DNA from 3 places in the Micromonospora sp. C28ISP2-4 genome. Region 3 is predicted to be linked to each of the others. Evidence: riboswitches for the same ligand, from Rfam matches in the RefSeq annotation. Region 3 holds a riboswitch; each other region holds the start of a gene.

Region 1 (7,200 bases), on a different contig from region 3:
GCCGGGTGCTCGGCTACTACGGCGGCGACAAGGGCTCGGGCGCGGACTACGCCGGCTGGTACTACGACGAGAACGGCGAGACCCGCGGGTTCGGCCAGCATCCGCCGGGGTCGTCGTTCAAGGTGTACGACCTGGCCGCCGCCGTACGCGACGGGATCTCGGTGAAGCAGCGGTTCGACTCGCCGGAAACCAAGGAGTTCCCCGCCTCGGGGCGCACCAGGGGCAGCGCGGCCGGGCCGATCCGCAACGCCGAGCGCGCGCCCTGCCAGCCGGACTGCGCGCTCTGGGAGGCCACCGTCTCCTCGCTGAACGTGACCTACTTCGAGCTGACCGAGAAGCTGGGCACCGACAAGGTGATCGAGATGGCCCGGCAGGCGGGCGTGGAGTCGATGTGGGAGACGGTCCGGGGCAATCCCCGGCCGCAGCGTGTCGACCTGCGCAGCGATCCCGCCGACGAGGTGGCGAAGCGGTTCTCCACCGAGGTCGGGATCGGGCAGTACGGGATCACCGTGCAGGACCACGCGAACGGGATGGCGACGTTCGCGGCCGGCGGCAAGCGTGCCGACGCGCACTTCGTCCGGTCGGTGACAAAGGACGACGAGCAGGTGTGGACCGAGCAGCTGCGAACGACGGACCTGGGCCTGGACCGGGAGGCGATCGACCAGCTCGACTGGACGCTGCGCCGGGTGCGGGCCGCCGAGCTGGGCAACGGCTGGGACTCCGCCGGCAAGACCGGCACGTGGCAGGCCGGGCAGAGCACCACGCAGAACGTGCACACCTGGATGGTCGGCTGGACCGGCGCGCTCGCCTCGGCCGTCTGGCTGGGCACCACCGACGGCAAGCCGCTGCGGACGAAGGGCGGCAGCTACGAGGTGTACGGCTCGACCGGCGCCGCGCCGATCTGGCGGCAGTTCATGACCCGGGCCACCGCGGCGATGAAGCTCGACCCGGGCAAGTACCGCTTCGGTGAGCCGAAGTTCCCCGGCGAGACCCCGGAGCCGACCCGGTCGGCGCCGCCGCCGACGACCGCCGCGCCCACGCCGCCGGAGTCGGAGTCGCCGAGCCCGAGCCCGGACCGGTCCAGCCGGAGCCCGGACCCGACCGGGCGGCCGACCTCGCGGCCGACGCTGACGCCGTCGCTGCCACCGCTGCCCACCGTGTCGCCGACGCGTACCCGCGGCCCGCGCTGACCCAGCCGGGCGGCGGCGCGACCGCCGCCCGGCCTCGCGCGCGGCGGCCTCGCGTCTATGCGCGCCATTCGCACACAGCGGCAACGTCCGCAATTTGCACGGCCATCTATCCATCGCTGGCGATATTCGCCCTGATCAGTGCCTATTGAAGATCATGGTTGCCTGAATCGACGTGCGCGGCGACACGCCCGACTGCCAGTCGTTGCCCAGGTCACCCATTGCTCCGGGCTCGGGCGGCGTGTGATTGTGCACCAGCGAGCCGCCGACCCCCGGCGACTCGCGACGGTCGATCTGTCGACCCGGAGCCACGCCGGCAGCTCCGGTGACCGGCCGTCACCCTGCCTCGCACCACCGCGCCGCCCGTCCCCACCGGGCTCCGTGCGGCGCGCCTGTAGAACAGGAGCACACCCCCGTGAAACTCTCACCTCGCCTCGCCGCGCTCACCGGCGCGGCCGCGGCCGGCCTGCTCGCCGCAGGCACCGCCGCCGCCGTGCAGGCCGCGCCACCCGGACCCGCCGCCCCCGACCCGGCGCAGGCCCGGGCGACCGCCGCCGACTCGGCCCGCGCGCTGGTCGCGAACCGCCCCGCCTACCTGCAGGCCGGCTCCGACGACGCGTTCGTCCAGAAGCCGGTCATCTCCTCCGAGGGCACCCAGTACGTGCCCTACGAGCGCACCTACAAGGGCCTTCCGGTGGTCGGCGGCGACTTCGTGCTCGCCACGGACGCGGCCGGCAACCTGAAGTACGCCTCGGTCGCCCAGCAGCGGCCCATCGGTGCCCTCGCCACCACTCCCGCGCTGACCCGGGGCGCCGCCGCGAAGACGGCGCGCGCCCAGCTCAAGACCGTGAACGCGGTCGAGGGCACCACGCTCGTGGTCTACACGCTCGGCGCCGCACCGGCGCTGGCCTGGGAGACCACTGTTCGCGGCACCGGCGCGGACGGCCCCAGCCGGCTCACCGTCGACGTCGACGCCCGCACCGGCGCGGTCCTGCGCAAGCAGGAGCACGTGGTGCGCGGCACCGGCACCGGTGCCTGGAACGGACCCAGCCCGCTCACGCTCAACACCACCCAGTCGGGCTCCACGTACACCATGAAGGACCCGACGGTCACGAACCTGAGCTGCCAGGACGCGGCGAACAACACCACGTTCAGCGGCTCCGACGACGTGTGGGGCAACGGCACCGCCACCAACAAGGAGACCGGCTGCGTGGACGCGTTGTTCTCCGCGCAGACCGAGCACAAGATGCTCTCCCAGTGGCTGGGCCGCAACGGCGCCAACGGCAACGGCGGCTACTGGCCGATCCGGGTGGGCCTCAACGACCAGAACGCCTACTACGACGGCAGCCAGGTGCAGATCGGCAAGAACACCGCCGGTCAGTGGATCAGCTCGCTGGACGTGGTGGCGCACGAGATCGGCCACGGCATCGACGACAACACCCCCGGCGGCATCTCCGGCGGCGGCACGCAGGAGTTCGTGGCGGACACGTTCGGCGCGGCCACCGAGTGGTTCGCCAACGAGCCGTCCAGCTACGACGCGCCGGACTTCCTGGTCGGCGAGAAGATCAACCTGGTCGGCTCCGGCCCGATCCGCAACATGTACAACCCGTCAGCGCTCGGCGACCCGAACTGCTACTCCAGCAGCATCCCGTCGACCGAGGTGCACGCCGCGGCCGGCCCGGGCAACCACTGGTTCTACCTGCTGGCCAACGGCAGCAGCCCGACCAACGGGCAGCCGTCCAGCTCGACCTGCAACGGCAGCAGCGTGACCGGCCTCGGCATCCAGAAGGCCATGAAGATCATGTACAACGCGATGCTGCTGAAGACGTCGTCCTCGTCCTACCTGAAGTACCGCGTGTGGACGTTGCAGGCGGCGAAGAACCTCTACCCGAGCAGCTGCGCCGAGTTCAACGCGGTGAAGGCGGCGTGGACCGCCGTCAGCGTGCCGGCCCAGTCCGGTGAGCCGACCTGCGCCGGCGGCACCCCGACGCCCACGCCGAGCACCACGACCACCCCGCCGTCGGGCGGCTGCTCCGGCAACAAGCTCGCCAACCCGGGCTTCGAGTCGGGCAACGTGAGCTGGAGCGCCTCGTCCGGCGTCATCACCACGGACAGCGGCCAGGCCGCGCACGGCGGCTCGTACAAGGCGTGGCTGGACGGGTACGGCTCGTCGCACACCGACACGCTCAGCCAGTCGGTGACGATCCCGGCCGGATGCCGGGCGACGCTGAGCTTCTGGCTGCACGTCGACAGCGCGGAGTCGACCACCAGCACCGCGTACGACAAGCTCACCGTCAAGGCGGGCAGCACCACGCTGGCCACCTACTCCAACCTGAACAAGGCCACCGGCTACGTGCAGCGGTCCTTCGACATCTCGTCACTCGCGGGCACCACGGCGACCATCTCGTTCAGCGGCGTGGAGGACAGCTCGTTGCAGACGTCCTTCGTCGTCGACGACACCGCGGTCACAGTGAGCTGACCGTGGCGTGGCGCGGCCGGTCGTCGTCCTCCCGGCGGCCGGCCGCCTCCTCGTGTCAGGCCGGCGCCGCGTCGCGCGTGGTCGGCGCCGCGTCGCGCGTGGTCGGCGCCGCGTCGCGCGTGGTCGGCGCCGCGTGCGGGGCGGCGCCGCGTCGCGCCGGGGCGCGTGCGGTCGGGTCAGGCCGGGCGCCCGGCCCGGGACGGGGTGCCGCGGTCGCGGTGGATCCGCGCGGCCGCCTCGTGCATCGCGCGGCCGAACAGCTCGGCCTGATCGCCCATGCTGCCGAGCCGGGCGGCGAGCGCGTCGGCGTCGGCCCGCGCCGACGCGCTGACCCGGTCGTCCAGCTCGGACAGCGCGGCGTTGGCGGCGGCGACGAGATGCCCGCAGAGGACGTCGAGGGGCTCACCGGCCAGCTCCGGGTCGACCGTCACGGAATCCAGCCGGCCACCCTGGACGGCGACCGCGCGGACCCGCCCGCCGGCGGCAGTGCCCTCGGCCCGGAGCAGGTCGCCCGGCTCGCCGTCGGCGTGCGCCGAGGCCCGGGAGCGCATCGCGGTGAGCGCCTGCTGCGTGCGGGTCAGCAGCTCGTCGAGGCTCGCGGCCGCCGAGAACGGGTCGTTGGTCATTTCCGCGCCTTCTTCACGTCTTAGCCGAGCACCGTGACCCTAGCAACCGGCTCCGACGAATCGCGGTCACCCGCTGTCGCGGGCCGCGCCCCGGCACCGCGAGCAGGCCGGACACCGGCGACGCGGCGTGTCGCGGACGGAGCGAACGCCCGGCCGGACGGGCCGGCCGGGCGTTCGAGGGCCACTCAGCGCAGGCGCAGCCGCTGACCGGGGAAGATCAGGCCGGGGTCGTCACCGACCACTGCGCGGTTGCGCTCGTGCAGGGCACGCCAGCCGCCGTCGACGTGCTGCGCCACGGCGATCTCCGACAGCGTGTCCCCGCGCCGGACCACGTACGTCCCGGCGCCGGTCGCGGGTTGTGGCGCCGCCTTCGTCGCGGGCCGCTGCGGCGCGGCCTTACGCGTGGCCGCCCGCTTCGGGGCGGCCTTGCGCGGGACGGCCTTCGTGGTGGCCCGCTCGCCGGCCGCGGCCGACCCGGAGCTCGCCGAGCCGCCCTTCCTGCCGCAGACCGGCCACGCGCCGATGCCCTGCCCGCGCAGCACCTTCTCCGCGACGGCGATCTGCTCGGACCGGCTGGCCAGGTCGGCGCGGGCGGCGTACTTCTTGCCGCCGTAGCCGTTCCAGGTGGCGCGGGAGAACTGGAGCCCGCCGTAGTAGCCGTTACCAGTGTTGATCTTCCAGTTGCCGCCGGATTCGCAGCGCGCGACCGCGTCCCAGTTGACGCCCGCGCTGGCCGGAGCAGCCGGGCCGAACAGGGCCGCGGCGCCGACGGCGGCGCCGGCCACCACCGCTCCGAGCGCGGTACGGCGGCTTCGGGCTGAGTATTCAGTTGCCATGTGGATTCCTCCACGCCGACGAGGTGAGCTGTCGGGTTCGGGCCGAGGAGCCCGGCCGCCGGTGGCGGCTTCACCCCGAGGTGACGATGCACCGTGGAACGTGTGGTTCCCCCGCTCCCGCGCGAGGTTCGGTTACCGGGGCCGGCGGCGGGATTTGGCGTTTCCGGCACGCGGTGTCCGCGTCTGCGAACGAAACCGACGCTAGGAGCGTTTTGCGACGATCGTCCACTTCTTGTGACGCTCTTCACCCGGCCGGGCTACCGGTGACGGCGCTACGGTGGCAGGGCCAGGCAAGATCACGGGAGGGCGGGACGGATGACCGATCACGGACACGAGCTGACCTTCGGCGGGTTCCTCACCCCCGCCGCCGGGCAGCCCGACCAGGTGGTGGCGCTCGCCCGGCTCTGCGAGCAGGTGGGGCTGGACCTGGTCACGTTCCAGGACCACCCGTACCAGCCGGGCTTCCTGGACACGTGGACGCTCATGTCCTACGTGGGCGCCGCCACCGAGCGCATCCGCCTGGCCGGCAACGTGCTCAACCTGCCGCTGCGCCAGCCGGTGGTGCTGGCCCGCAGCATCGCCAGCCTGGACCTGCTCACCGGCGGCCGGGTCGAGCTGGGACTCGGCGCGGGCGCGTTCTGGGACGCGATCGAGGCGACCGGCGGGCGGCGCCTGTCCCCCGGCGCCGCCGTCGACGCCCTCGACGAGGCGATCCGGGTGATCCGCGAGGTCTGGGACACCGACCGGCGCGGCATGATCCGCGTGGACGGCGAGCATTACCGCGTGGTGGGCGCCAAGCGCGGTCCGGCGCCCGCGCACCAGGTCGGCATCTGGGTCGGCGCCTACAAGCCGCGGATGCTGCGCCTGGTGGGCCGCGCCGCGGACGGCTGGCTGCCGTCCCTGTCCTACCTGCCGAAGGGCCCCGACGAGCTGCCCGCCCTGAACAAGCTGGTCGACGAGGGCGCGGAGGCGGCCGGGCGCGACCCGGCCGCGATCCGCCGTATGCTCAACGTGACCGGCACGTTCGCCCGCTCGTCGGCCGGCTTCCTGGCCGGGCCGCCGGAGCAGTGGGTGGAGGAACTGGCCGGGCTCACGCTGGAGCACGGCATCACCACGTTCATCCTCGGCAGCGACGAACCGCGCGCGATCCAGATCTTCGGCCAGGAGGTCGCGCCCGCCGTGCGGGAGCTGGTCGCCGCCGAGCGCACCGCGCCCGGCGGTGGCGACGACCGCGCGGCCCCCGACGAGCAGACCGCCGCCGGCCCGAGCACGCTCGGCGTCACCCCCACCCCCGACCCGGGGGTACGCCTGAGCGCGCGCCGCCCCTGGGACGAGTCCACCCGCCCGAGCGCCCCGCCGCCACCGGCCGGACACGTCTACCCGGCCCGGGGACAGGCCGCCGGGCAGCACCTGGTGGACGTGCACGATCACCTGCGCCAGGAGCTGGCCCAGGTGCGCGACCTGCTGGAACAGGTCAAGCAGGGCTCGGTCACGCCGGGTCGGGCGCGGGCCGCACTGAACGAGATGACCATGCGGCAGAACAACTGGACGCTCGGGGCGTACTGCGCGGCCTACTGCACCATGGTCACCCAGCACCACGGGCTGGAGGACGCCTCGATCTTCCCGCACCTGCGCCGCTCCGAGGCCGGGCTGGCAGCGGTGCTGGACCGCCTGGAGGAGGAGCACGTGGTGATCCACGGGGTGGTGGAGAGCGTGGACCGGGCGCTCGTCGAGCTGGTCCGCCGGCCCGGCGACTTCACCGGACTCCAGGAGGCGGTGGACCTGCTCACGGACACGCTGCTGTCGCACCTGTCGTACGAGGAGCACCAGATCGTCGAGCCGCTGGCCCGGCACGGATTCTTCCCCGGCCAGCTGTGAGGTAGCTGACTTCTGTAACCCTAAGCCAGAGGGTACCGTCGACGCCATGACGGACCTCCTCGCCCAGCGTGACTCCTGGTCCACCGCCAACTGCTCGATCGCCCGGGCGCTGGAGGTGGTCGGCAACCGCACCACGTTGCTCCTGTTACGGGAGGCGTCGTTCGGCACCCGCCGCTTCGACGACTTCGCCCGGC
Region 2 (7,200 bases), on a different contig from region 3:
CTGGGCGGCGACCACGAGGAGGTACGCCGGGCCGCCGATCGCCTGCTGGCCGCCGGCCCGGCCGAAGTGTCCGAGGGCGGCCCGGAAACCGGGGCCGGCGATCCGCGCGCCGGTGCGGCCGAGCGGGACGACGTGCGCGCGGTGGCCGGCGCCGCGCACGGACTGGCCGCGCTGGCCGAGGGGGAGCTGTCCACCGCCCGGGACCGGTTCGCCACCGCGCGGGAGGCGGCGCGGCGGGCCGGGCGGCCGCGTACCGAACTGCTCTGCGTCAGCCGCTCGGCACTGCTGGAGGCGGCCCGGGGTGCGCTGCGGGCCGCCGAGGAGCTGGCCCGGGAGGCGCTGGCGATGCCGCCCTGCCAGGGCTGGGCGTCCCGGTCCGACTGCGGCTACGCGTACCTGGCGCTGGCGCTCGTGGACTGGCAGCGGGACCGGCCGGCGGAGGCCACGGCCCACCTGGCGCTCGCCGGACCGGCCGGCGCGGAGCCGGGCGGCGCCGCGCTCACCGCGCTGTGCCGGGCCGGGCTGCTGGCCGACGGCGGCGACCCGGGCGGCGCGCTGCGCACGCTCGCCGAGGCGCGGACCGTCGCGCCCGGCCCGGAGCTGGGCGAGTGGCTGGCCGCGGAGGAGGCACAGGTACGCGCTGTCGTCGGCGACGTCGACGGCGCCCGGGCGCTGCTCGACGCGGCGGGCGACGGGCCGGCGCCGGCGCTGGCGGCCGCGCGGCTGCGGCTGCGCGCCGGTGACGCCCGGGCTGCCGAACGGGCGCTGCCCGACTGGACCGCGCCCGGCGCGGCGGACTGGCCGCTGCCGGTGCGGCTGGGCGCCGGGCTGCTCGACGCGGCGCTCGCCGGCGCCACCGGTGACGCCCGGCGCGCCGGCCGGCTGCTGGAGGAGGTGCTGGCGCTCGCCGAGCCGGACGGCTTCCGGCGCGTCTTCACCCGGGCCGACCCCGGGGTACGGGACCTGCTCGCCGCGCGGCTGGACTCCGGCACCGCGTACTGGGCCACTGTGAGCGAGCTGGTCCGGGGCGTGGACGCGCAACCGGCCGCCGCGACGGCGGACGGCCCGGCCCGGACGCTCGACGAGCCGCTCACCGAGCGGGAGCTGACCATCCTGCGCTATCTGCAGAGCATCCTGTCCAACGTGGAGATCGCCGCCGAGCTGTCGCTGTCGGTCAACACGGTGAAGACGCACGTGCGCAACATCTACCGCAAGCTCGACGCGACCCGCCGGCGGGACGCCGTCCGGCGGGCGCGCGAGCTGCGGTTGATCTGACCGTCGCTCAGCGGTCGTCGGCCGCGGCGTCCACCACGGCGAGCAGCTCGGCCAGGTCGTAGCCGCCGTCGTGGCGGACGTCGTTGACGAACAACGTCGGGGTGCCGTTGACGCCGCTGCGGATACCGCCGACGAAGTCCTGCCGGACCCGGTCGGCGTAGTCCTGCCGGCCGACCTCCGCGGCGACCTCCTCCGGCGACAGGCCGATCTGCTCGACGCCCAGCGACAGGTGCACCGGGTCGAGCTGGTCCTGGTGCTGGTAGAGCCAGTCGTACATCTCCCAGAACCGGTCCCGGGCGGCGGCGGCCTCGGCGGTCTCCGCGGCGCTCTCCGCGTACGGGTGGACGTTGGTGATCGGGAAGTGCCGGTACGCCAGCCGCACCGTGTCGGCCCGCTGGCGCAGCACCTCGGTCAGGTTCGGGTACGCGGCGCCGCAGAACCGGCACTGGAAGTCGCCGTACTCGACGATCGTGACCGGCGCGTCCACCGGCCCTCGCACATGGTCGCGTTCGGTCACCGGGATCCGCAGTCGTGCGGTGGTGACCTGGAGTGGCGTGGTCATCCGGCACTCACCCGCCGATCCGAGTCCGGCCGAACCAGCGCGTCGAGCCCGTTCGGATCACTCATGTCTCCCACCATGGCCGCGATCCGGGTGAGGCGGGCTCACCCGGGCGGGGTGGTTCCGGTCAGCGCACGACCAGGTGGTTGTGCACCTCCCGGATGCCGGGGGCGTTCCACACCACCCGCTCGATCTCCTCGCGCTCGCCGGCCGAGTGGACCTGCCCGTCCAGCAGCACCGTGTCGCCGTGCACCCGCACGTCGACCTCCTCGGCCTCGGTGGCGCGGTTGCGGGCCAGCGCGTCCACGATCCGCTCGGCCAGGTCGCGGCCGCCGGCGTGCGCAGCGGGGCGCACGGCGATCCCGTTGCTCACCCCGCGTACGCCGGTGAGCCGGGCGACCGACCGTTCGGCGGCCCGCCGCTGGTACTCCCACTCGACCTCGCCGTGCAGCGTGACCCACCCGTCGGCCACAGTCACCTGCAACGCCTCGATCGGCACGAACGCGTCCCACTCCAGCGCCCGTACGGCCGCGACAGCGATCTCCGGGTCCTCCCGTCCGGCCGTCGTGTCGATCCGGACGGCGAGGTCGTTGGCGACCGCGCGGACCCGGGCGACCCGGTGCGCGGCCCGCTCGGCGGCCCACTTCTTGGCGTAGCTGTCCACCCGGCCGGTGAGCGTCACCACGCCCTCGGTGACGGTCACCCCGATCTCGTCCGGGCCGACCCGCGGCTCCCAGGTCAGCTCGTCGAGCACGGCGGACTGGATGTCCCGGTCGGTACGCGTGACCGTGTCGGTGGCCATCCGGCTCTCCCTCCCGTCGATCGCGGCGCGGGCACGTGGTCCCGCACCCGCGATCCTGCGCGTGTCCCGGGTGAGCGGCCCTCACCCGCTGCGGGTGAGGCAGCACGACGGCCGCCCCGGGAACCCCGGGAGCGGCCGTCGTCGTGTCGTACGGGCGGGTCAGCCGTCCAGGCCGGCCGGGGAGTTCGGCCGGTCGACGTCAACGAACTCGATCTCGTCGGCGGCGCGGTCCCGGCTGCCGGCGGCGCGCGCCGCGGTGCCGGCAGCCCAGCCGATCGCCGCGCCGGCGAGTGCCGCCGCGATCAGCAGCGTCCACGGCAGCGCGGGCCGGCGGCCGGCGAGCGCGTCGAACGCGAGGGAGGCCCGGCGGCGTGCCTCCTCGGCGGCGGAGCCGACCAGGTCGGTGGCGTCGTCGGCCAGGCCGGAGGAGCTGCGGCGGGCGGTACGGGTGGCGTCGCGCACGCTGTCACCGGCGGAACCGACGGCGGAGAGCAGGTTCTGCCACGCCTGGTCGGCGACGCGCTCGGCCTTGCCCCGGCGGTCCAGCAGGTTGGATCCGAACATCTTCTACCTCCTCGGGTGCCGAAGGCCGGCGGCCACTTCGGACTCCGGTGTCCATCCGGCGGGTTCCTGTCCCGGGCAGTGCCCCACCGGCGCGCCCGGCAAACCATGCGCGGCTCACGGGCGGCCCGGGCAACGAACGGGACGAACCACCCGAACGCGCCGGGACCGGTGCCCACGGGACGTGCGTGCGCCAGCTACCCTGGTCGGCGGATCGGCGGGCCCGCCCGGCCACACGGCTGGCCGCGGTCCGCCCTGAAGGGGAAACTGGAACCCGGAGGTCCGGATTGGGTACGCCCAGGTGTGCCCAGTTCGCGAATTGCTCATCCCGGGGGGTGGCGACCGGGCCGTCGGAGGAATACGCTCGGTCGCGGCCCGCGTACTGATGAGGCGCCCGTCATGGGCGAGTGGAGGTGCTCGCGTGAGCCTGTCGATCGTGAAGTCGGTGCGGCCGGGTGGTGTCGTCCAGATCGCGCCCCGTGGGGAGATCGACGTCGACACCGCGTACGAGGTGCGGGAAGCGATCGCCGAAGTGCTCGCGAAGGGTCGCCCCTCGCGGATCGAGCTGAACATGCGGCTCGTCACGTTCATCGACTCGGTCGGCATCAGCGCCATGGTCGCGGGCTTCCAGACCTGCGAGGTCAGCGGCGTCAAGCTCGTGGTCACCGAGCCGAGCCGGTTCGTGCACCGGCAGCTCTGGGTGACCGGCCTGCTCGGCCTGTTCGGCGCGCCCGAGCCGTGGTTCGCCGACGACACCCCCGAGGTGCTGCCCGGCGCCTGAGCGCCGTTCACATGCCCTGCGGCCAGGGGACCTTCTACCCGTTGCCAGTCCGGCGTCGGTACGGGACGATCGTCGCGACGCACGACGGCGAGGGGGCCCGCTTGCAGAGCAGCGACAGCTTCAGCTACACCGTGCAGGCCCGGTGCAGCCGGGCCGACGCGGTGGCCCTGCTGGGTGACCTGAGCCGCCAGGGTGAGCTGCATCCGCTGATCGTCCGGGTCCGGAAGCTGCCGTCCCGGCCGGGCGCGCTGGGCAGCTACGCGATCACCGACCGGCTGCAGCTCGGCCCGTTGCACTTCCCGGTCACGTACCAGGCGGACGTGCTGATCGCCAGCGAGGACGAGGTCGTCACAGTGGCGCGGCAGCAGCCCGCCACGACGGTACGCAACCACACCCGGCTGCGCGACGAGCCCGACGGCACGGTACGCATCGACGTGGAGATCACGCTCACCGCGCCGGCGCCGCTGTTCGGGTACGCGTTCCGCCAGGCCCGGGCGGCTCACCTGGGCCTGGCGGCGCGTCTGGGAGCGACCCTGGAGGGCCGGCCGGCCTGATCCGGCCGGCCCGCAGGGCGCTCAGTACACCGACAGGTGCACGTGGTTGGTGTGGTCGCTGGACGGGTCGCCGTTGCCGCCGCTGTACGACTTCCACCCGCTGCTGGGCAGCCAGATCTGCTTGAACCAGATCACGTAGAGCACGGCGAGCGGGTCGGCGTTGCGTACGAAGTACGCGGCCAGGTTGTTGCCGTACGTCCGGTCGCCGCCGGTGGCCACGCCGCCGAAGCCGTTCTTCTGCGCGGCGAAGTCGCAGGCACGTCCCTTCGGGTGCTCACCCGAGCCGCTGGGCCGGTGGCAGGAGACGTACCGGGTGAAGCCCGCCGCCTTGGCCTGTTGCAGCGCGTGCAGCGTGCGCGGCGTGATGCAGCCGTCGGCCGGGGTCGGGTCGTTGACGCTGCACGACTCCGACGGCCAGGAGCCGTCCGAGTTGCGCGGCGCCGGCTTCGCGTTCTTGCTGGAGGTGCCCTGGACGCTGCCGCCGCCGCTGCTGCTGCGTGAGGCCCGGTCGTTCGCCACCTCCAGGGCGCGCTCGGCCTGCTCCTTGCGCTTGGCCATCACCGTCACCTGCTTGCGCTGCTCGCGGATCTCGCCGTCGAGCTGGGCGCGGGTGCGGGTGGCCTCGTCGCGGGTGGTGATCAGGTCGCGCAGCGTACGGTCCTCGTTCGCGGCTACCTGTTCCAGTGCGGCGGCCCGGTCCATGAAGCCCTCCGGGCTGCTGCTGCCGAGCAGCGCCCCGGCGGTGCCCAGGCGGCCGTTGCGGTAGGCCACCGCGGCGATCTCGCCGACCTTGGCGTCGCGTACGGCCAGCTCGGCGCCGACCGTCTTGAGTTGTTCGTTGAGTTGTTTCTGGCGGCTCACCGACCGGTTCAGCGCGGCCTTCGCCTCCAGCCAGCCCTTGCTGGCGGCGTCGAGCTGGGCACGCAGTTCGGGCGTGCCGCCCTCGTCGTCGCCGGGCGCGGCGGCGAGCAGGCCGGTCGCCGGCGCCGCCGAGGCGGGGGAGGCCGGAACGGTCGCGACGCCGAGGGTCAGCGTCGCGACGAGCAGGGCCGCCAACCGGGCGGCCGTCCTTCGTACAGGTGCCACTGGGGGCATTCACACGTCCTTCCGTCAGCGCCGACCGGGTTAGCTGACGGGTTCGGGACGGAAGATCCCTACCGCTGACGCGGATGCACCCCACGTACGTGGTTCCCCGGCTCGTCCCTGCGGACGATTAGGCGACGGCCGCCCCACCGGGGCCGGTGGCGCCCGCGGGTGCGGTCGCGACCGAGACTACCGGCGCTGCCCGGGCGCGGCTCTGTGGAGCAGTGCCACTAGGCGGGGCAAAACCGGCATAAGACTACATTAGCCACAGTGATTTAAGTGTGTCCTAATCACCACTCGGTCTGTCCGCACACTCCGGCCGACGCTCCGGGTTCGACCTGCAACGTGGCGTGATCGATGGAGAAGTCCTCGTGCAGGGCGGCCCGCGCGGCGGCCAGCACCCCGGCCGGGTCCGCGCCCGGGTCGGTGGTCAGGTGCGCCGAGGCCACCTCCATGCCCGAGGTGAGCGTCCAGACGTGCAGGTCGTGCACCTCGGCCACGCCGGGTACGGCGGCCAGCCGGTCGTGCACGGCGGTCACCTGGAGGTGTTCCGGCGCGGCCTGCACCAGGATGCGCAGCGCGGCCCGGCCGAGCCGCCAGGTGCGCGGGAGGATGAACAGGCCGATCCCGACGGCGACCAGCGGGTCGGCCCACCACCAGTCGGTCAGCGCGATGACCAGCGCGGCGGCGATCACGCCGAGCGAGCCGAGCAGGTCGCCGAGCACCTCCAGGTACGCCCCGCGCAGGTTGATGCTCTCCTTCGACCCGGCGCGCAGCAGCGCGAACGCGACGATGTTGGCGAGCAGGCCGAGCACCGCCACCACGAGCATCGGGCCGGCCAGCACCTCCGGCGGCTCGCCGAAGCGGCGCACCGCCTCGACCAGGACGTAGATCGCGACGGCGCCGAGCAGTACGGCGTTGGCGAGGGCGGCGAGCACCTCCAGCCGGTAGAGCCCGAACGTCCGTTGCGGGTCGGTGCCGGCGCGGCGGGTGGCGGTGATCGCCGCGAGGGCCATGCCGATGCCGAGGACGTCGGTGAACATGTGCCCGGCGTCGGAGAGCAGTGCCAGGGAGCCGGTGGTGAAGGCGGCGACCGCCTCGACCACCATCAGGGCGGCGAGCAGCGCGAAGGCGGCCCAGAGGCGGCCCCGGTGGCGGTGCGCCGCGTTGGCCACCGCGCCGCTGTGGTCATGACCTGCGCCCACGCCAACACCCTTCCTGCCCCGTACCGGCCCGGCCCAATGTATGTTCACATCGCTATGTATGCAAGTGAACTGTGGGTGGCGGCGGGGCCGGTCACCCCACCGGGTCGAGCGTGGTGAGGCGCTGGGTGGCCCGGGACAGCGCCACGTAGAGCGTGCGGACGCCCGAGCCGGGGTCCGCCCGGATCTCGCCCGGTGCCACCAGCACCACACCGTCGTACTCCATGCCCTTGGCCTGGAGGCTGGTGACGACCTGCAGGCGGCCCGCGCCGAGCGCGCCCAGCCAGCCGGCCACCTCGTCGCGGCGCGGCACCGGCGTGATCACGCCGACGGTGCCCTCCACCTGCGCGAGCAGCGCCTCGGCCGCCTCGACGGTGGCCGCC
Region 3 (7,200 bases):
CGCTACGCGCCCTCCCTAGCGGGCTCCGCCCGGCGCGAACACGGCATAGAAGTACCGGAGGCTGTCCTCCGGACCGTTCTCCAGTCGCTTGAAGGTCTTCGCGATCGGATTGCACCAGCGCTGCCCGCCGAGCTCGACCACCATGGGCCACCCGACGACGGCCAGTTCGTCTGCCGCCGTTGCCCGCCACCGTCCACCGGCATGCCGGGTCAGCACCTCGCCGACATAGCAACCGAAGCCGAAGAGAGTCTCCGCCACCTGTTCAGCCGCGAGGCCCTCGGCCCGAAAGCCGTCGAGGATGGCGTCAACGGATGCCAGGCTGTCCGGCGTGTAGTCCAGGTGCACACCGCTGACCTGGGCCGCTGACACCACGATGTCGCCAGCGAACCGCGCTGCGTTCTCCGGGACGGGCGCGTACTTCAAACGCAGTTGCACGGTCTTCTCCATTGATCAACAGGTGGGGATCGCGCGATCGTACCGACGACGGCCGACAAGCAACGGCCTCGCGCCCGGCTCGCAAGGCGGCGGACGAGCACGACGCCATGGCCTGTCCGACCTCGCGGGGTCAGCAGCCCTACCTCGTCCGCACGTCAGGTGCGAACCGGCGGCTCGCCGAATCTGCCACCACGGACGACGGAATCGCTCTCGACTTCCTGAACCGTCCAGACGTGACCGACGAAGTCGTCCACCGCGACACCACCGCGTCCGAGCAGCGTCCGGATCGCTGCCACTGCCTCTGCCGCCGCGACAACCGGTAGTTCACCTGGACCGCCCACGCCGGCCGCTCGCCGACAGCGCGCTCCAACTCCGCCACCATCTCGGGCTCCCAGTCGAGGTACAGGTCACGGTGTTCCTCCACCAGCCAGAGGAAGACCGAGCCCGGCGCGACCCACTGATCAGGCTGGGTCTCACCGAGGGAACCCAGAGTCGCCACACGTCCGCCCTGGACACGGCCGGGAAGACGAACGCGTCCTCACTCATGCGCCGAACCATAGGCGCCGGCTCCACGCCTGGCGTCCGACGACGCCTGGCTGGCCTGGCCTGGCCTGGCCTGGCCTGGCCTGGCCTGGCCTAACGGCACGCTAATGGCACGGGCTACCCGTCCTCGAACGGCTCGTCATGCCACCGGAAGCCGGCTTCGTCGCCCTCGACGCTGAGAAGAAACTCGGCCACCCGGTGGCCTTCCGGGTGGGTCATCGTGAGGGCGACCCGAATCTCGTCGTCGATCCGGATCATGGCCTCGTCGTCGTCCGCGTCGAGGGCGGCGTTCCGGGCGACGAAGAGCGGGCGCAGCGGCTCGAACGCAGGCAGCGGACGGAAGCGGCCGTACGTCCACGGGAAGTCGTGAGTCTGCTCATCGATCTCGCCGGCCAGCTCGCCCCGGTGGTACAGCCGCCACACCCTGCCCGCGTCCACCGCGACAGCGTAGGCGACGCTGAGCGGTCAGCTCCGGTGCGGTGTGGGTGACGTCGGAGGGCCGAGGCCAAGCCGGCCGCACTGCGGTGCCTTGATGGACCTCTACGCGCGCTACATGATCGATGGTCGTGGAACATCGAAGGCCCTGACCGGGACTGTCGTCCTGATCAGGGCCTTCACGCTGGAGCGGGTGACGGGAATCGAACCCGCACTGTCAGCTTGGGAAGCTGATGTTCTGCCATTGAACTACACCCGCAGGCGGTACCACTCTACCCGAAGGTCACCACCCCCGTGCAGCGAGGTGCGCGCGCCACTTCGGCGAGGTGGCGGCATCGGCGGCCGGTCGACCCCGCCATCTCCCCGAACTGGAGTGGATCAAGCACCCTCCGGAGCCGGCAGGCGCGAAGTTGCACGTCGGCAACATATGGGCGTTCTCAAATCTCTCGATGAGATGTAACGTCTGCCCCACGTTTCCGAACCGGCGTGACACACCCCCTGGCACGCCGTCAGAAAGAGGTGGGCCCATGGGACTCCGTCCCAACCTGCTGACCCGGCGTACCGCCGGTGTCGCGACGTCGACCCTCGCGCTGCTGCTCAGCACCGCCGCCGTCGGCGTCGTACCCGCTGCTTCGGCCTTCTCGGCCGCCCCGGCCGGCGTGTGCGCCGAGCCGGCCGACGCCCACGCCGACGAGCACGCGAACGCTCGCGTCGCGAAGGGTGGCAACGCCAAGCTCGACCCCAACCACCTGACCGCCAAGCAGGTCCGTGACCGCGAGGCCGACCTCGCCGCGGCGCAGCGCGAGCGGGCCAACTTCCGGACCGGCGCCGTCGCCCCGCTGGCCACCGTGACGATCCCGGTCGTCGTCCACGTCATCCAGGAGAACAGCACCCGGGCCGGTGGCAACATCACCGACTCGATGATCAACCAGCAGATCACCGTGCTGAACCAGGCGTACGCGGGCTCGACCGGCGGCGCCGCCACCGCCTTCGGGTTCCAGCTCACGAAGATCAACCGGGTGACGAACCCGTCGTGGTACCCGATCGTGCAGGGCTCCTCCGCCGAGCGCTCGATGAAGACCTCGCTGCGTGAGGGCGGCAAGAACACGCTGAACATCTACCTCGGAGAGCTGAGCGACAGCCTGCTGGGCTGGGCGACCTTCCCGAAGCGGACGCTGGACAAGATGGACGGCGTGGTCGTGCTCAACGAGTCGCTGCCCGGCGGCACCGCGACCAACTACAACCAGGGCGACACCGGCACCCACGAGGTCGGCCACTGGCTGAACCTCTACCACACCTTCCAGGGCGGCTGCTCCGGCTCGGGCGACAGCGTCTCCGACACCCCGGCCGAGGCGTCGCCGGCGTACCAGTGCCCGACCGGCCGGGACACCTGCTCGACCGCCGGCAAGGACCCGATCACCAACTTCATGGACTACACGTACGACTCCTGCATGTACCAGTTCACCGCCGGCCAGGCGAGCCGCATGCTCACCGCGTGGAACGCCTACCGCGCGGCCTGACCCTCGCACCACGTACCGGTGCCGGCCCTGTCCTCGGACGGGACCGGCACCGTTTCGTCTCGGGCCGGCTCAGGCGGCCGAGCGGCGGGTGTCGAAGCCGTGCCGGCCGCGCCGGGCCTCCGCGGCCACCGGCTCCCGCCGGGCCGGCTCGGCTCCGCGCGGGTCGAGCCAGACCCTCACCTGCGGCGGGGCGGCGCCGGGCTGGGCCACCGGGTCGCGCCGGGTCAGCATCGCCGCCTCGACCGTGAACTCGAACAGCCGCCAGTCGCCCTGCGGGGACGCGCGGGCGATCCGGGCCAGCCGGGTCACGGTGGCCGGGTCGGTCACCGGCCGGGCGCGGCCCGCGACGTACGCCTCGTCGTCGCTCTCCTCCGGCGGGAACGAGTGCAGCGCGTAGCGGCCGTCGCGTTCGAGGTCGCGGCGCTTCGGCGAGTCGATGACGAAGCACCAGAGGCCGTCGTCGGTGATCACCGGGGAGACGGGATGGACCCGAGGGCCGCCGTCGGCGCGGACCGTGGCGAGGTAGCCGAAGCCCGGCCCGTACTGCTGCATCAGGAGGCGGATCTCGTCGGCGAGGCGGGGCTCGTCGGCGGCGAATTCGGACCAGGAAGCCATGTGGACACTCTATCGAACACGTGTACGAAGATGTAGTGCGACACGCAGGTCACCCGTACCGGTCGCTATGGTGTTCCGATGCTGCTCTCCGACCGCGACCTGGTCTCCGAGATCAAGGCCGGCACGCTCGCGCTGGAGCCCTTCGAGCCCACGCTGGTGCAGCCGTCGAGCATCGACGTACGCCTGGACCGGCTGTTCCGGGTCTTCAACAACCACCTCTACACGCACATCGACCCGTCGGTCCAGCAGGACGACCTGACGTCGATGGTGGAGGTGCCCGAGGGGCAGCCGTTCGTGCTGCACCCGGGCGAGTTCGTACTCGCCTCCACGCTTGAGGTGATCTCGCTGGGCGACCAGCTCGCCGGCCGGCTGGAGGGCAAGTCGAGCCTGGGGCGGCTGGGTCTGCTGACCCACTCGACCGCCGGCTTCATCGACCCGGGCTTCTCCGGCCACGTCACGCTGGAGCTGTCGAACGTGGCGAACCTGCCGATCACGCTCTGGCCGGGCATGAAGATCGGCCAGCTCTGCATCTTCCGGCTCTCCTCGCCGGCCGAGCACCCGTACGGCTCGGCCGTCTACGGCTCGCGTTACCAGGGGCAGCGCGGCCCGACGCCGAGCCGGTCCTGGCAGAGCTGGCGCACCTGGCCGACACGCTGACGGCGCCCGCAGTTGTTAATAGGGGCCCCCTCCTCTACCTGAGGCGTTAAGAGGGGGCCCTTCCTTACACGCGGCCGTAGCTGTTGATGTCGCCGTCGTCGACCCGCTTCATGGTGATGGGCTTGCCGGACTGGGAGGCGTGCACCACCCAGCCGTCGCCCACGTACATCGCCACGTGGTGCAGGTCGCTGTAGTAGAAGACGAGGTCACCGGCGCGCAACTCGGCCCGGCTCACCCGCTTCGTCACGCCGTGCTGCTGGCGCGCGTTGTGCGGCAGCGAGACGCCGCCCTTGGCCCAGGCCGCCATGGTGAGGCCCGAGCAGTCGAAGTGGTCCGGCCCGGCAGCGCCCCAGACGTAGATCTTGCCGATCTGGGCGCAGGCGAACTTGACCGCCGCACCGGCCGGGCCGCCGGGGTAGCCGGCCGGGCACGGCGCCGGGCGCAGCGGGCCGCCGCCACCCTTGCCGTACACCTTGAGCCGCAGCTTCTCCAGCTTGGCGATCTCGGCGTCGATCTGCTTCTTCTTCGCCGCGAGCTGGGCCTCGGTACGGGCCAGCCCGGCGATCATCTCGTCCAGCGGCTTCTTCTTCGCCGCCAGTTCGTCGCGCAGCGCGGCGACGGAGCGCACCTGTTCGTGCTGGCGGTGCGCGAAGCGGTCGAGCAGTTCCAGGCCGTTCACCAGGTCACCGGGCGAGCGGCTGCCGAGCAGCGCGTTGACTGTGGAGAGGTTGTCGCCCTTGTAGGCGTCGGCGGCGAGGCCGCCGACCTGGCCGAGCGCGGCGTCCACCCGGGCCTGGAGGGGTGCGATCTGCCGGCCGAGCGCATCGGCCTGCTTGCGCCGCGCGGCGAGCTGCCCGCGTACGGCGTTCACCTGTTCGATGACCGGTTCGAGTTTGTTCCAGTCGCGGTCGATCTGGGCCTCGATCTCGGCGACCGAGGGTTCGGCGTGTGCCGCCGTGGCGCCGCCGGTCAGGACGACTGCGGTGCCGACGAGGGCGGCGAGGGCGGTGGTGAAGCGGGACCAGCGGGTGCGCGGCACAGCCGTGGACCGGTCGAGCGACCGGTTCGACGACGGCCGCGGGGCATGGAGTGCCACCGGGCGTCCGTACTCCTTCTTCCGTACCGCCTACCGGGTTAGCTGACGGATTCGGGCGGGAAGGGAGCCGCCCTACCGCATCGCTGCGGATTCACCCCAGGTACCTGGTTCCCCGGCTCGCCCGGAGGCGACTCGGCGGTGTCGGACCGTCACCGACCGGGTTGGACGGTGAGACGTGCGGCCGACGATTCACCAGAGTAGGGACCACCGTTATCGATCCGCAACTTCCAGCGCCGTGACACTCCGTACGTGATGCGGCGCCGCACCCCGCACGGAGGTGAAATTTTCTTTCAAGGCTGATTACCCACTGGAAAGGTATTGACCCTCACGGGTGTGCGGAGTGAGGGTGGAAACGCAGTGACCCCCATCCCTGTCCAGGAGGTTCGATGCACCTCTCCGCCCCGCCGTCGGGCAGACGGATACTGCTCGCCGCCGCCGTGGCGACAGCCACCGCGCTGGCGACGACCGGCCCGGTGACAGCCGCGCCGGACACGTCCGCGCCCGCGAGCGACCGGCAACAACAATACGCCGCCGCCGCGGCCGAGTACGGCGTGCCGCAGAACGTGCTGCTCGGCGTCTCCTATCTGGAGTCGCGCTGGGACACGCACACCGGGCAGCCCAGCACCAGCGGCGGCTACGGCCCGATGCACCTGACCGACGCCGCGCACATCCTCGCCATGCCGGGCAGCGCCCACGTCGACGAGGACGAGGACCCACGCGGCGACGACGCCCGCCCGCTCAAGCTCGACCCGGCCACGGCCGCCACGCCGCAGCGGGAGACCCCGCTGCCGCCCGCCTCGCTCCAGACGCTCGACGCGGCCGCCGCGCTGACCGGGCTCGACGCGGGGACGCTGCGGACCGACCCGGCCGCGAACATCCGCGGTGGCGCGGCGCTGCTGGCGTCGTACCAGAAGGCCCTGGGTGGGCCGGTCGGTGCCGGCACCGACCCGGCGGCCTGGTACGCCGCGGTGGCCCGGTACTCCGGCGCGGACACCTCCGACGCGGCGGCGGCCTTCGCCGACGAGGTGTACGACCAGCTCGGCCAGGGCGCCAGCCGGACCACCGACGACGGCCAGCGGGTCACGCTCGCCGCCACCGCCGCGCAGCCGGACCGTTCCCGCCTGGCCCGCCTCGGCCTGCGCAACGCCGAACGGCCGGACGGGCTGGAGTGCCCGGTCCGGCTGGCCTGCGAGTGGATCCCCGCGCCGTACGAGCAGCTCAGCGACGACCCGGGCGACTACGGCAACCACGACCTGGGCGACCGGCCGAAGCAGCAGAAGATCGAGTACATCGTCATCCACGACACCGAGGGCTACTTCGGCCCGAGCGTCGACCTGGTGAAGCGGGCCGACTACCTGGGCTGGCACTACACGCTGCGCTCGGTGGACGGCTACATCGCCCAGCACATCAAGACCAAGGACGTGGGCTGGCACGCCGGCAACTGGTACGTCAACGCGAAGTCCATCGGCCTGGAGCACGAGGGCTTCGCCGGTCAGGGCACCTGGTACACCGAGGCGATGTACCGCACCTCCGCCAAGCTGGTGCGCTACCTGGCGCTGAAGCTCGGCATCCCGATGGACCGCCAGCACATCATCGGCCACGACAACGTGCCCGGCATCACCGCCGCCAACGTGGGCGGCATGCACTGGGACCCGGGACCGTACTGGGACTGGTCGCACTACTTCGACCTGATGAAGGCGCCGTTCCGCGGCACCGGCACGCCCCGGACCGGCCTGGTCACCATCGACCCGGACTTCGCCACCAACCGGCCCGCGTTCACCGGCTGCAACCAGCAGCCGCCCGGCGTCCCGACGCCCCGGCCGCCGGCCGAGCCGTGCCCGTCGCGCGGTTCCTCGGCCGTGATCCTGCGGACCGCGCCGAGCCCGGACGCCCCGCTCG

What was found. Region 3 has a riboswitch for cyclic di-AMP ahead of Q3W68_RS07985 (NlpC/P60 family protein). Riboswitches for the same ligand answer to the same signal wherever they lie in the genome.
Region 1: another riboswitch for cyclic di-AMP. It lies ahead of Q3W68_RS17140 (transglycosylase family protein); the one in region 3 lies ahead of Q3W68_RS07985 (NlpC/P60 family protein).
Region 2: another riboswitch for cyclic di-AMP. It lies ahead of Q3W68_RS27555 (hypothetical protein); the one in region 3 lies ahead of Q3W68_RS07985 (NlpC/P60 family protein).

Annotation. Positions count from the first base shown of each region.
Region 1 covers NZ_JAUMKG010000004.1:211,230-218,429, reverse strand. The annotation lists gene Q3W68_RS17155 (transglycosylase domain-containing protein) at 1-1,190, shown strand, start outside; gene Q3W68_RS17150 (M4 family metallopeptidase) at 1,603-3,666, shown strand; gene Q3W68_RS17145 (YbaB/EbfC family nucleoid-associated protein) at 3,843-4,292, opposite strand; gene Q3W68_RS17140 (transglycosylase family protein) at 4,478-5,128, opposite strand; cyclic di-AMP (ydaO/yuaA leader) riboswitch at 5,127-5,272, opposite strand; gene Q3W68_RS17135 (LLM class flavin-dependent oxidoreductase) at 5,444-7,006, shown strand; gene Q3W68_RS17130 (helix-turn-helix domain-containing protein) at 7,053-7,200, shown strand, end outside.
Region 2 covers NZ_JAUMKG010000010.1:31,360-38,559, reverse strand. The annotation lists gene Q3W68_RS27585 (LuxR C-terminal-related transcriptional regulator) at 1-1,275, shown strand, start outside; gene Q3W68_RS27580 (thioredoxin domain-containing protein) at 1,283-1,837, opposite strand; gene Q3W68_RS27575 (BON domain-containing protein) at 1,962-2,636, opposite strand; gene Q3W68_RS27570 (hypothetical protein) at 2,796-3,200, opposite strand; gene Q3W68_RS27565 (STAS domain-containing protein) at 3,619-3,978, shown strand; gene Q3W68_RS27560 (SRPBCC family protein) at 4,080-4,532, shown strand; gene Q3W68_RS27555 (hypothetical protein) at 4,554-5,627, opposite strand; cyclic di-AMP (ydaO/yuaA leader) riboswitch at 5,632-5,762, opposite strand; gene Q3W68_RS27550 (cation diffusion facilitator family transporter) at 5,906-6,820, opposite strand; gene Q3W68_RS27545 (AAA family ATPase) at 6,912-7,200, opposite strand, start outside.
Region 3 covers NZ_JAUMKG010000001.1:1,642,829-1,650,028, forward strand. The annotation lists gene Q3W68_RS07955 (hypothetical protein) at 16-447, opposite strand; gene Q3W68_RS07960 (hypothetical protein) at 1,096-1,416, opposite strand; tRNA gene Q3W68_RS07965 (tRNA-Gly) at 1,599-1,672, opposite strand; gene Q3W68_RS07970 (zinc metalloprotease) at 1,941-2,933, shown strand; gene Q3W68_RS07975 (pyridoxamine 5'-phosphate oxidase family protein) at 3,003-3,548, opposite strand; gene dcd (dCTP deaminase) at 3,627-4,205, shown strand; gene Q3W68_RS07985 (NlpC/P60 family protein) at 4,270-5,301, opposite strand; cyclic di-AMP (ydaO/yuaA leader) riboswitch at 5,315-5,449, opposite strand; gene Q3W68_RS07990 (N-acetylmuramoyl-L-alanine amidase) at 5,688-7,200, shown strand, end outside.